DNA from 2 places in the Halobacillus sp. AWM4_238 genome. Region 1 is predicted to be linked to the other one. Evidence: a T-box and tRNA genes for the amino acid it is inferred to sense, from the RefSeq annotation. Region 1 holds a T-box; the other holds one or more tRNA genes.
What was found. The T-box of region 1 lies ahead of leuS (leucine--tRNA ligase). A T-box ahead of a tRNA ligase gene usually reads a tRNA of that ligase, here a tRNA-Leu.
Positions count from the first base shown of each region.

Region 2: it encodes a tRNA-Leu, which carries the amino acid that the T-box ahead of leuS (leucine--tRNA ligase) is inferred to sense. The anticodon was not compared.

Region 1 covers NZ_JBSWSY010000002.1:1,952,063-1,957,394, reverse strand. The annotation lists gene ACXACN_RS10060 (lysophospholipase) at 1-36, shown strand, start outside; gene ACXACN_RS10055 (tetraprenyl-beta-curcumene synthase family protein) at 93-1,133, shown strand; gene mnmM (tRNA 5-(aminomethyl)-2-thiouridylate-methyltransferase MnmM) at 1,160-1,735, opposite strand; T-box leader at 1,851-2,066, shown strand; gene leuS (leucine--tRNA ligase) at 2,119-4,533, shown strand; gene ACXACN_RS10040 (rhodanese-like domain-containing protein) at 4,655-4,966, shown strand.
Region 2 covers NZ_JBSWSY010000002.1:3,435,415-3,440,746, reverse strand. The annotation lists rRNA gene ACXACN_RS17200 (16S ribosomal RNA) at 66-1,630, opposite strand; tRNA gene ACXACN_RS17195 (tRNA-Ile) at 1,751-1,827, opposite strand; tRNA gene ACXACN_RS17190 (tRNA-Gly) at 1,846-1,919, opposite strand; tRNA gene ACXACN_RS17185 (tRNA-Pro) at 1,951-2,027, opposite strand; tRNA gene ACXACN_RS17180 (tRNA-Arg) at 2,032-2,108, opposite strand; tRNA gene ACXACN_RS17175 (tRNA-Leu) at 2,178-2,265, opposite strand; tRNA gene ACXACN_RS17170 (tRNA-Leu) at 2,314-2,395, opposite strand; tRNA gene ACXACN_RS17165 (tRNA-Lys) at 2,404-2,479, opposite strand; tRNA gene ACXACN_RS17160 (tRNA-Gln) at 2,585-2,659, opposite strand; tRNA gene ACXACN_RS17155 (tRNA-Asp) at 2,667-2,743, opposite strand; tRNA gene ACXACN_RS17150 (tRNA-Glu) at 2,758-2,829, opposite strand; tRNA gene ACXACN_RS17145 (tRNA-Ser) at 2,839-2,929, opposite strand; tRNA gene ACXACN_RS17140 (tRNA-Asn) at 2,934-3,008, opposite strand; gene ACXACN_RS17135 (SprT family protein) at 3,184-3,627, opposite strand; gene cmpA (cortex morphogenetic protein CmpA) at 3,703-3,813, shown strand; gene ACXACN_RS17125 (Tex family protein) at 3,859-5,332, opposite strand, start outside.

The DNA.
Region 1 (5,332 bases):
CACACGCTATCCTTTTTAGAGGATCATCTAAAGTAAATCGGTGAGGAGGATTTCTTTTGACACGTGCAGTCCCAGGTAATGCCGTCTTTTTGATGTACAGAGTATACCGAAATATTTTTCCCGCTGTTCACAACGAATTATCTTACTGGATCGAGAAGGCGAAATCGATTCCTAACGAAGAACTTAGAAGTCAGGCTTTGGCAAGCATAGAAGAAAAGACGTTTCACTGTGAAGGTGGATCGATCTACTCCGTCCTTTCACGGGGCAACGATAAACAAACCATCCGCTTCATCGTTGCTTATCAAACCATTAGTGATTACTTGGACAACCTCTGTGATCGTAGCACCTCCATGGACCCGGACGATTTCCGCATGTTGCATGAATCAATGATTGACGCGCTAACTCCGGGGAATCCATTACAGGACTATTACCAATACCGGGAGGAGCAGGATGATGGAGGGTACCTTCATGACCTAGTGAGGACATGCCAGCAAGTTCTTTCAGAAGCGGAAGATTACCCAACCGTTAAGCAGCAAGCGGTAAAGTTAGGGAAGTTGTATGGGGATTTGCAAGTGCATAAGCATGTGATTGAAAATGAAAGGATTCCCAGACTGCAAAATTGGTTCAAACGCTATCAAGAGGAATGGCCAGAACTGAGCTGGTATGAGTTTTCGGCGTGTACAGGATCTACCTTAGGGATTTTTTGTCTTGTTTCCTATACGTTGAGTGGAAAGATGAACCCATCGTTATCCAATCAGATTGAAAGAAGTTATTTTCCTTATATGCAGGGATTACATATCTTGCTCGATTATTACATTGATCAAGAGGAAGATAAAAAAGAGGGGGATTTGAATTTTTGTTCTTACTACGACCATGAAGATGAAATGAAGAGACGTTTCAGGTACTTTGTTGAAAGGACGCACGAGGAAATCCAAAGGCTTCCAGATGCACCCTTTCACCAGATGATCCATGAAGGTCTTGTTGGTATGTATTTAGCTGATCGTAAAGTAGGCAGGCTTTCCAATGCTAAAGGCTTTGTGAAAGAGATGTTGAAAGTGAGTGGCAAAAAAGCAACATTCTTTTATTACAATACAAAGATGTACCATAAATTAAAGCCTGGTCGGGAGTTATAAGCGACCAGGCTTTTGTGTATGAATTTTTAAGAGAGCTTCTCGATCGCTAAGATAAATGGGGGAGTTCTCTTTTTATTAATGAATCCGTAATGAAGGACTTGGTAGAGCTTAGAATCCAACTCAGACACATAGTCCACAATGGCGTCTTTTTCTTCGGTTCCCCCGGGGTGTCCATGGTAAACAACGAGAACGATCACTCCGCCTTTTTTCAGAGTAGCCAGCACGTTTTCAACGGACTCGATGGTTCCTTCAGGTTTAGTGACTACACTTTTATCGCTGCCTGGCAGATATCCTAAATTGTATATAGCAGCGGATATATTGGTTAGGTGTTCGTCTTGTAGGTATTTTTGAACGTGCGCATGGGAATCATGGATAAGGGTTGTATGGTTTGCAAATCCATGCTTAACTAAACGCTCCTGAGTGTTGGAGATGGCTTTTTCCTGTACATCAAAGGCGTAAACATGACCTCTCTCTCCGACCAGTTCTGCTAGAAAAGTCGTGTCATGGCCATTGCCGCATGTTCCGTCTATGACGGCATCTCCAGGTTCTATTGTTTTTTTCATCAATGAATGGGCATAGTCTAAAATTCGTTCTATTGTCATGAGGCATCCTCCCATAGTGTTGTTCTTTAGTATTGTAGCACGAATAGAACGCTTATGTAGATGAGCGTATGCCGCTTGACAAAGCTGATTTCATTCATTAATATACGGTTATAATAGGATGACGTTGAAAAGGAGTAGTAGTGATTTTTTCAAGTGATAGAGAGGCAGCGGCTGGTGGAAGCTGTCCTTGAAGATTACGAACTCGCCTTGGATGTCGCAGAAGTGAACAAACAGTAGTTTCTGCCGGTGTGGTCGCCGTTATTGACGTCAAGTTGAACACATTAGTGTTAATTTGGGTGGTACCGCGGGAATCAAGCCTCTCGTCCCATATTGGGATGAGGGGCTTTTTATATTTTTTAGAGAGATTATGAGGAGGTAATGAAATGGCTTTTGATCATAAGACCATTGAAAAGAAATGGCAGAAATACTGGCTTGAAGAGAAGACATTCAAGACAGACAGCTATTCAGACAAAAATAAATTCTATGCGTTGGATATGTTCCCCTATCCATCTGGTGCAGGTTTACACGTAGGGCACCCGGAAGGATACACAGCTACAGATATCCTTTCCCGTATGAAGCGTATGCAAGGATATGAAGTGCTGCATCCGATTGGTTGGGACGCTTTCGGTCTTCCAGCAGAACAATATGCACTGGATACAGGAAATGACCCTGAAGAATTTACAAAACAAAACATCGACACGTTCCGTCGTCAAATACAGGAATTAGGTTTCTCCTATGATTGGGATCGTGAAGTGAATACAACAGATCCTGGTTATTATAAATGGACACAATGGATCTTTTTGAAACTCTATGAAAAAGGTCTCGCCTATATCGATGAAGTAGCGGTGAACTGGTGTCCGGCTTTAGGGACTGTACTCGCTAACGAAGAAGTCATAGACGGGCGAAGTGAACGAGGGGATCACCCGGTCGAACGTCGTCCGATGAAACAGTGGATGCTGAAAATCACGGCTTATGCAGATCGTCTTCTAGAAGACCTGGAAGATTTGGATTGGCCGGAAAGTATAAAAGATATGCAAAGAAATTGGATTGGAAAATCAGAAGGCGCAGAGGTGACTTTTGACATTGATGGTTTCGATCAATCCTTTGATGTCTTTACAACTCGTCCAGATACGTTGTTTGGAGCAACCTATGCCGTTGTTGCGCCTGAACACCCACTGGTCGATGTTATCGTCACTTCTGAACAGAAGGATGCGGTAGCCGAATATATCGAAAAAGCTCAGAACAAGAGTGATCTTGAGCGTACGGACTTGGCTAAAGATAAATCAGGTGTCTTCACTGGTGCTTATGCGATCAATCCAATCAATGGGGAGAAACTCCCGATCTGGGTAGCTGATTATGTACTGATGAGCTACGGCAGTGGGGCCATCATGGCGGTTCCTGCCCATGATGAAAGAGACTTTGAATTTGCTCAGAAATTTGATCTTCCAATCATTCCGGTTGTAGAAGGAGGAAATGTAGAGGAAGAAGCGTACACAGGAGATGGTCAACACATCAATTCTGACTTCCTGAACGGACTTGGGAAAAATGAAGCCATTACAAAAGCCATCCAGTGGCTTGAAGAAAACAGGAAAGGCAAGCAACAAACCACCTACCGACTTCGTGACTGGCTCTTCAGCCGTCAACGCTATTGGGGTGAGCCTATCCCTGTCATTCACTGGGAAGACGGGTCGATTACAGCAGTCAAAGAAGAAGAACTTCCTGTCAAACTTCCGAAGACTACAGAAATCAGACCGTCCGGTACAGGGGAGTCCCCGCTAGCAAATATTGATGAATGGGTCAATGTCGTGGATCCTGAAACAGGGATGAAGGGACGCAGAGAAACCAATACCATGCCTCAATGGGCGGGTAGCTGCTGGTATTACCTGCGTTATATTGATGCCAATAATGAAGAAACATTCGCGGATTACGAAGCATTGAAAAAATGGCTTCCTGTTGATGTTTATATTGGTGGTGCGGAGCACGCAGTACTTCACTTGTTGTATGCACGCTTCTGGCACAAAGTCCTTTACGATGCAGGAGTCGTGCCAACGAAAGAACCATTCCAAAAGCTATTCAACCAAGGCATGATCCTTGGAGAAAATAATGAAAAAATGAGTAAGTCCAAAGGGAATGTCGTCAATCCTGATGATATCGTCCACTCTCACGGAGCAGACACTCTGAGACTTTATGAAATGTTTATGGGGCCACTAGATGCTTCCGTGGCATGGTCTGAGAACGGTTTAGATGGTGCGCGTCGATTCCTTGATCGTGTATGGCGATTGTTCGTTACCGAAGGCGAATTGTCTGAATCCGTCAAACATAATACTGACGATAACACGTTGGAGAAGGTCTACCATGAAACCGTGAAAAAAGTGACGGAGAACTTCGAAGCGCTTCGGTTTAATACAGGTATTTCTCAAATGATGGTCTTCATCAATGATGGGTATAAAGCAGAAGTCTTACCGAAAGAGTATGTAGAAGGATTTGTTAAACTTCTCTCTCCTGTCGCTCCACACCTTGCAGAAGAACTTTGGCAAAAGCTTGGTCACTCAGAAACGATCAGCTATCAGCCTTGGCCGAAGTTTGATGAATCCAAACTCGTTGAAGATGAAGTGGAAATCGTTGTTCAGATTATGGGTAAAGTGCGTGCGAAAATGATGGTGAATAAAGAAGCTTCTAAAGAAGATCTCGAGAAGCAGGCACTTGAAAATGACGACGTCAAGCAGTGGCTGGAAGGTAAGACAATAAGGAAAGTTATTGCAGTACCAGGAAAGCTGGTTAACATTGTAGCGAATTAAATGGTTTGAAAGCGCCCTGTTCTTTAGAGCAGGGTGCTTTATTTGTAGTGGTCATATGCCTTGACTTTCATTAACAGTAAATTAGAATAAATGTGCAAACGATTAATATGGAGGGATAACCATGAATCAAATCAAAGAAATCACACCTCAACAAGTGGAAGAGAAAATAAACAATAACGATGACTTTACCCTGATCGATGTTAGAGAAGATGAAGAAGTAGCTCAAGGAATGGTGCCGAATGCTAAGCACATACGCCTTGGGGATATTCCTGAAAAAATAGAGAACCTTCCTAAAGATCAAGAGTATGTCATGATTTGCCGATCCGGTCGCCGTAGCATGAACGCAGCGGAGTTCATGAAAGAAAAAGGATTCGGGAACGTCCAAAACATGGAGGGCGGCATGTTGAAGTGGGAAGGTGAGCTCGTCTTTTAACAAGTCGGGTGTATGCGGTAAGCTCTTCAAATGATGTTTGTTGTGACGCTTCTATATTATGTAGACCTTTATAGTCCTACACAAAAGCCCTTTCCACAAGAAGGGGCTTTTAATTTTCTCTCTCCATGCTGCAGAGAAAAATTCATTCAAATAAATTCTATAAAACTATTGACGGTGGATTGAATGCGGTGTATTATAGGTAACGTTGCTTATTCAGCAGCGCAGAAAACATATCAACAAAAGATTTAATTCAACAAATTCTATTAAAACTATTGACGAGACATAGTCGATTATGCTAGAATTTGATTACTGTCGGGTGAGGCAGTACTTGATCTTTGAAAACTGAACGAACCAACCAGTACGTCA
Region 2 (5,332 bases), 1.5 Mb from region 1:
TTGAAAGATCGTTTGATCTCTCAAAACTGAACAACCAACACAGTACGTTTCCGTTATATCCTTAGAAAGGAGGTGATCCAGCCGCACCTTCCGATACGGCTACCTTGTTACGACTTCACCCCAATCATTGGCCCCACCTTCGGCGGCTGGCTCCAAAAAGGTTACCTCACCGACTTCGGGTGTTGCCAACTCTCGTGGTGTGACGGGCGGTGTGTACAAGGCCCGGGAACGTATTCACCGCGGCATGCTGATCCGCGATTACTAGCGATTCCGGCTTCATGCAGGCGAGTTGCAGCCTGCAATCCGAACTGAGAATGGTTTTATGGGATTTGCTACACCTCGCGGCTTCGCTGCCCTTTGTACCATCCATTGTAGCACGTGTGTAGCCCAGGTCATAAGGGGCATGATGATTTGACGTCATCCCCGCCTTCCTCCGGTTTGTCACCGGCAGTCACCTTAGAGTGCCCAACTAAATGCTGGCAACTAAGATTAGGGGTTGCGCTCGTTGCGGGACTTAACCCAACATCTCACGACACGAGCTGACGACAACCATGCACCACCTGTCACTTGGTCCCCGAAGGGAAAGCCCTATCTCTAGGGTTGGCCAAGGATGTCAAGACCTGGTAAGGTTCTTCGCGTTGCTTCGAATTAAACCACATGCTCCACCGCTTGTGCGGGCCCCCGTCAATTCCTTTGAGTTTCAGCCTTGCGGCCGTACTCCCCAGGCGGAGTGCTTAATGCGTTAACTTCAGCACTAAGGGGTGGAAGCCCCCTAACACCTAGCACTCATCGTTTACGGCGTGGACTACCAGGGTATCTAATCCTGTTTGCTACCCACGCTTTCGCACCTCAGCGTCAGAAACAGACCAGAGAGTCGCCTTCGCCACTGGTGTTCCTCCACATATCTACGCATTTCACCGCTACACGTGGAATTCCACTCTCCTCTTCTGTCCTCAAGTTCCCCAGTTTCCAATGACCCTCCACGGTTGAGCCGTGGGCTTTCACATCAGACTTAAGGAACCGCCTGCGCGCGCTTTACGCCCAATAATTCCGGACAACGCTTGCCCCCTACGTATTACCGCGGCTGCTGGCACGTAGTTAGCCGGGGCTTCCTCGTTAGGTACCGTCAAGGTACCGCTCTATTGGCACGGTACTTGTTCTTCCCTAACAACAGAACTTTACGATCCGAAGACCTTCATCGTTCACGCGGCGTTGCTCCGTCAGACTTTCGTCCATTGCGGAAGATTCCCTACTGCTGCCTCCCGTAGGAGTCTGGGCCGTGTCTCAGTCCCAGTGTGGCCGATCACCCTCTCAGGTCGGCTACGCATCGTCGCCTTGGTGAGCCGTTACCTCACCAACTAGCTAATGCGCCGCGGGCCCATCTGTAAGTGATAGCAAGAAGCCATCTTTCAACTTTCCTTCATGCGAAAGAAAGTATTACCCGGCATTAGCCCCGGTTTCCCGGGGTTATTCCGATCTTACAGGCAGGTTGCCCACGTGTTACTCACCCGTCCGCCGCTCGTTCCACGAGCTTCACCCCGAAGGGATCCACTCGCTTCCCGCGCTCGACTTGCATGTATTAGGCACGCCGCCAGCGTTCGTCCTGAGCCAGGATCAAACTCTCCATAAAAGTTAAGTTTGACTTGCTCATTTGCACACCGAATGTGCTTTGTTTCAAATTCCTTCTATAAAGAAGAAATGTTTTGACGTACTGGTTGGTTCGTTCAGTTTTCAAAGATCAAATGAATCATGGTGGGCCTGAGTGGACTTGAACCACCGACCTCACGCTTATCAGGCGTGCGCTCTAACCAACTGAGCTACAGGCCCCGATGACATTCAATAAAATGGAGCGGGTGAAGGGAATCGAACCCTCATCATCAGCTTGGAAGGCTGAGGTTTTACCACTAAACTACACCCGCAAGTGTATCAAATTGTTATTTAGGATTTCGATGGTCGGGAAGACAGGATTCGAACCTGCGACCCCTTGGTCCCAAACCAAGTGCTCTACCAAGCTGAGCTACTTCCCGTTAATGGCGCGCCCGAGAGGAGTCGAACCCCTAACCTTCTGATCCGTAGTCAGACGCTCTATCCAATTGAGCTACGGGCGCATTAAAAAAGCGACATTTATTATCTTAACATCTTTTGTGTGTTGACGCAAGTACTTTTTTTAAAAAAGTTGGTGCGGCCGAGAGGACTTGAACCTCCACGGGATTACCTCCCACTAGGCCCTCAACCTAGCGCGTCTGCCGATTCCGCCACGACCGCAAAATTGCTGTAGTAAACAATGGGATGCTGATCATGATAATTGGATAATGCGGGTGGAGGGACTTGAACCCCCACGCCGTGAAGCACTAGATCCTAAATCTAGCGTGTCTGCCAATTCCACCACACCCGCATAATAAATGGTGAGCCATGAAGGATTCGAACCTTCGACCCTCTGATTAAAAGTCAGATGCTCTACCAGCTGAGCTAATGGCTCCTTTTAAAGGAATCTGTAACACTCAATGACGTTGTTGTTTTTTGAAGCACAAGAAACATCATATAACTTATTCAGCTTTTTGTCAACTCTTTTTTGAAAAGAAAATGGCTGGGCCAGCTGGATTCGAACCAGCGCATGACGGTACCAAAAACCGTTGCCTTACCGCTTGGCTATGGCCCAAAAAGAGTGGCGGTCCGGACGGGACTCGAACCCGCGACCTCCTGCGTGACAGGCAGGCATTCTAACCAACTGAACTACCGGACCTCTATAAGGTTAAGTGACCCGTACGGGATTCGAACCCGTGTTACCGCCGTGAAAGGGCGGTGTCTTAACCACTTGACCAACGGGCCAAAAATAAATGGCGGAGAAGGAGGGATTTGAACCCTCGCGCCGCTTACGCGACCTACACCCTTAGCAGGGGCGCCTCTTCAGCCACTTGAGTACTTCTCCGTGATGGCTCCAACGGTAGGATTCGAACCTACGACCGATCGGTTAACAGCCGATTGCTCTACCACTGAGCTACGTTGGAATAGTTCGTAATGTCCGTTGCTGTTTATCAGCGACGTTTTATATCTTATAACATTTTGTCCGCGGTGTCAAACCTTTTTTTCATGAATATTTAAGTCGTTTTTCATGTGTTTTTGGCTTGTTTTGTTAGGACTTACCTAATTTAACATGTGGTGAATCTTTCGTCAATGGAAAATTTACTTCTTTTTTATATTGCCTTTACATTTCCCACAACCGAAGCGTTTCGTGTCCACCCTTCTTTTCCGCTTGTATGTTTGTCCGCATTTTGTACAAACATAGTGGTGGAAGTTCCCTCTTTTTTCAGAAGGTAAAGGTGAACAATGTCTTGGGGAACCTGTTTCTTTTAATAATGCCTTGAACTCAGGATCACGATGCCCAAAACCTTTCCCTTCAATATGAAGGTGATAATGACAAAGTTCATGTTTAATGATGCCTTCTAATTCGACACCATCTAATTCTACTATATACTTCGGATTGATTTCAATCACTTTTTTAGAAGGAATGTATCTTCCTCCTGTCGTCCGAAGACGAGAATTGAAGTATACATCATGAGCAAAAGGCTTGTCAAAATGTTTTTTTGATAATTCGTCTGTCCATTGCTGCAATTCCTGATCTGTCATAGGAACACCTCCCTTGTCTTTTGCATACTGTATCATAAGAATGAAAAAAGTTGAATATGAAGGAGATGACTTCTTATGCCCTCCTGGTTGAAGAACCAAATGACAAAAGCATTCTTGAACAAAGACAAATATCAGATAAAAATGCTGAATCAATGCTGGTATTACTATCAGCATCTACACAAATAAAAAACTACCCGGAAAGAATCTCTCTCCAGGCAGTTTCATATAGAATCACCCTTGATTGATCATGGTCAAAGCAATCCTCTGTTTTTGTACATCCACTTGATCCACCCAAACGGTAACAACGTCCCCTACCGCTACTACGTCCATGGGGTGTTTTACAAACTTGTTGGCAAGCTTTGAGATATGGACAAGCCCATCTTGTTTCACACCAATATCTACGAAAGCACCGAAGTCCACAACATTTCTTACAGTTCCTTCCATCTCCATCCCCTGCTCTAAATCTTCCATTGAAAGAACATTTGTTTTCAACAATGGCTTAGGCAGGTCATCCCTTGGGTCCCGGCCAGGTTGAACGAGTGATTTCACAATATCCTGCAGTGTCAGTTCACCAATGTCCAGCTGTTCAGCTACCGAAGATATGTCCACATTTTTCAATTCTTCTGCTAATTGATCCGTTCCGATATCTCCCGTGGTAAATCCGAATTTCTTCAAAAGTTCCCTTGTCGCTTTGTAACTCTCCGGGTGGATCGGAGTGCGATCAAGAGGTTCTTTCCCATCTAGTATTCGCAAGAAACCAATACTTTGCTCAAATGTCTTTGCACCTAAGCGCGGAATATCTTTGAGTTCGGATCGCTTTGTAAACTTTCCAAGCTCCTCTCTCTTTTTCACTACATTGTTCGCAACCGTTTTACTTAGCCCAGATACATATTGCAATAAAGATGAGGATGCTGTATTCACATTCACTCCTACCTGGTTTACCGCCGTCTCAACAACGAACGTCAACGATTCATTCAGTTTTTTCTGAGTTACATCATGCTGGTATTGACCAACACCGATTGATTTTGGATCGATTTTCACGAGCTCTGCCAGTGGGTCTTGGACACGACGTGCTATAGATACTGCACTTCGTTCTTCTACTTGGAAATCAGGAAATTCTTCACGTGCAAGTTTCGACGCTGAGTACACGCTGGCCCCAGCTTCATTCACGATCATATAAGAGGCTTTCAGTTGATGCTTTTGGATCATATCTGCAATAAACTGTTCCGTTTCTCTGGAAGCTGTACCATTACCGATAGCCATTAGCTCAATGTCATACTGATCCATAAAGGAAAGGATCTTTTTCTCCGCTCCTGCCGTATCGTTCTTAGGTGCTGTTGGATAGATGACTCCAATATCCAACACCTTGCCGGTTTCGTCCACGACGGCAAGTTTACAACCAGTACGGTAGGCAGGGTCTACACCGAGAACCACTTTCCCTTTCAAAGGAGGCTGGAGTAAAAGGTTTCGCAAGTTACTTGAGAAAACTTCAATTGCCTGCTCCTCTGCCTGTTCGGATAATGCCCCCCGGATCTCTCTTTCAACAGATGGCTGAATTAATCGTTTATAACTGTCTTGGATCGCTTCTTCCAAAATAGAACGGATTCTTCCAACGGTGTGGCGTTTAATGACATTCCTCTCCAGGAATTGAACAATAGCTTCCTCTGGAGGCTGAACAGACACTTTAATGACCTCTTCTTTCTCC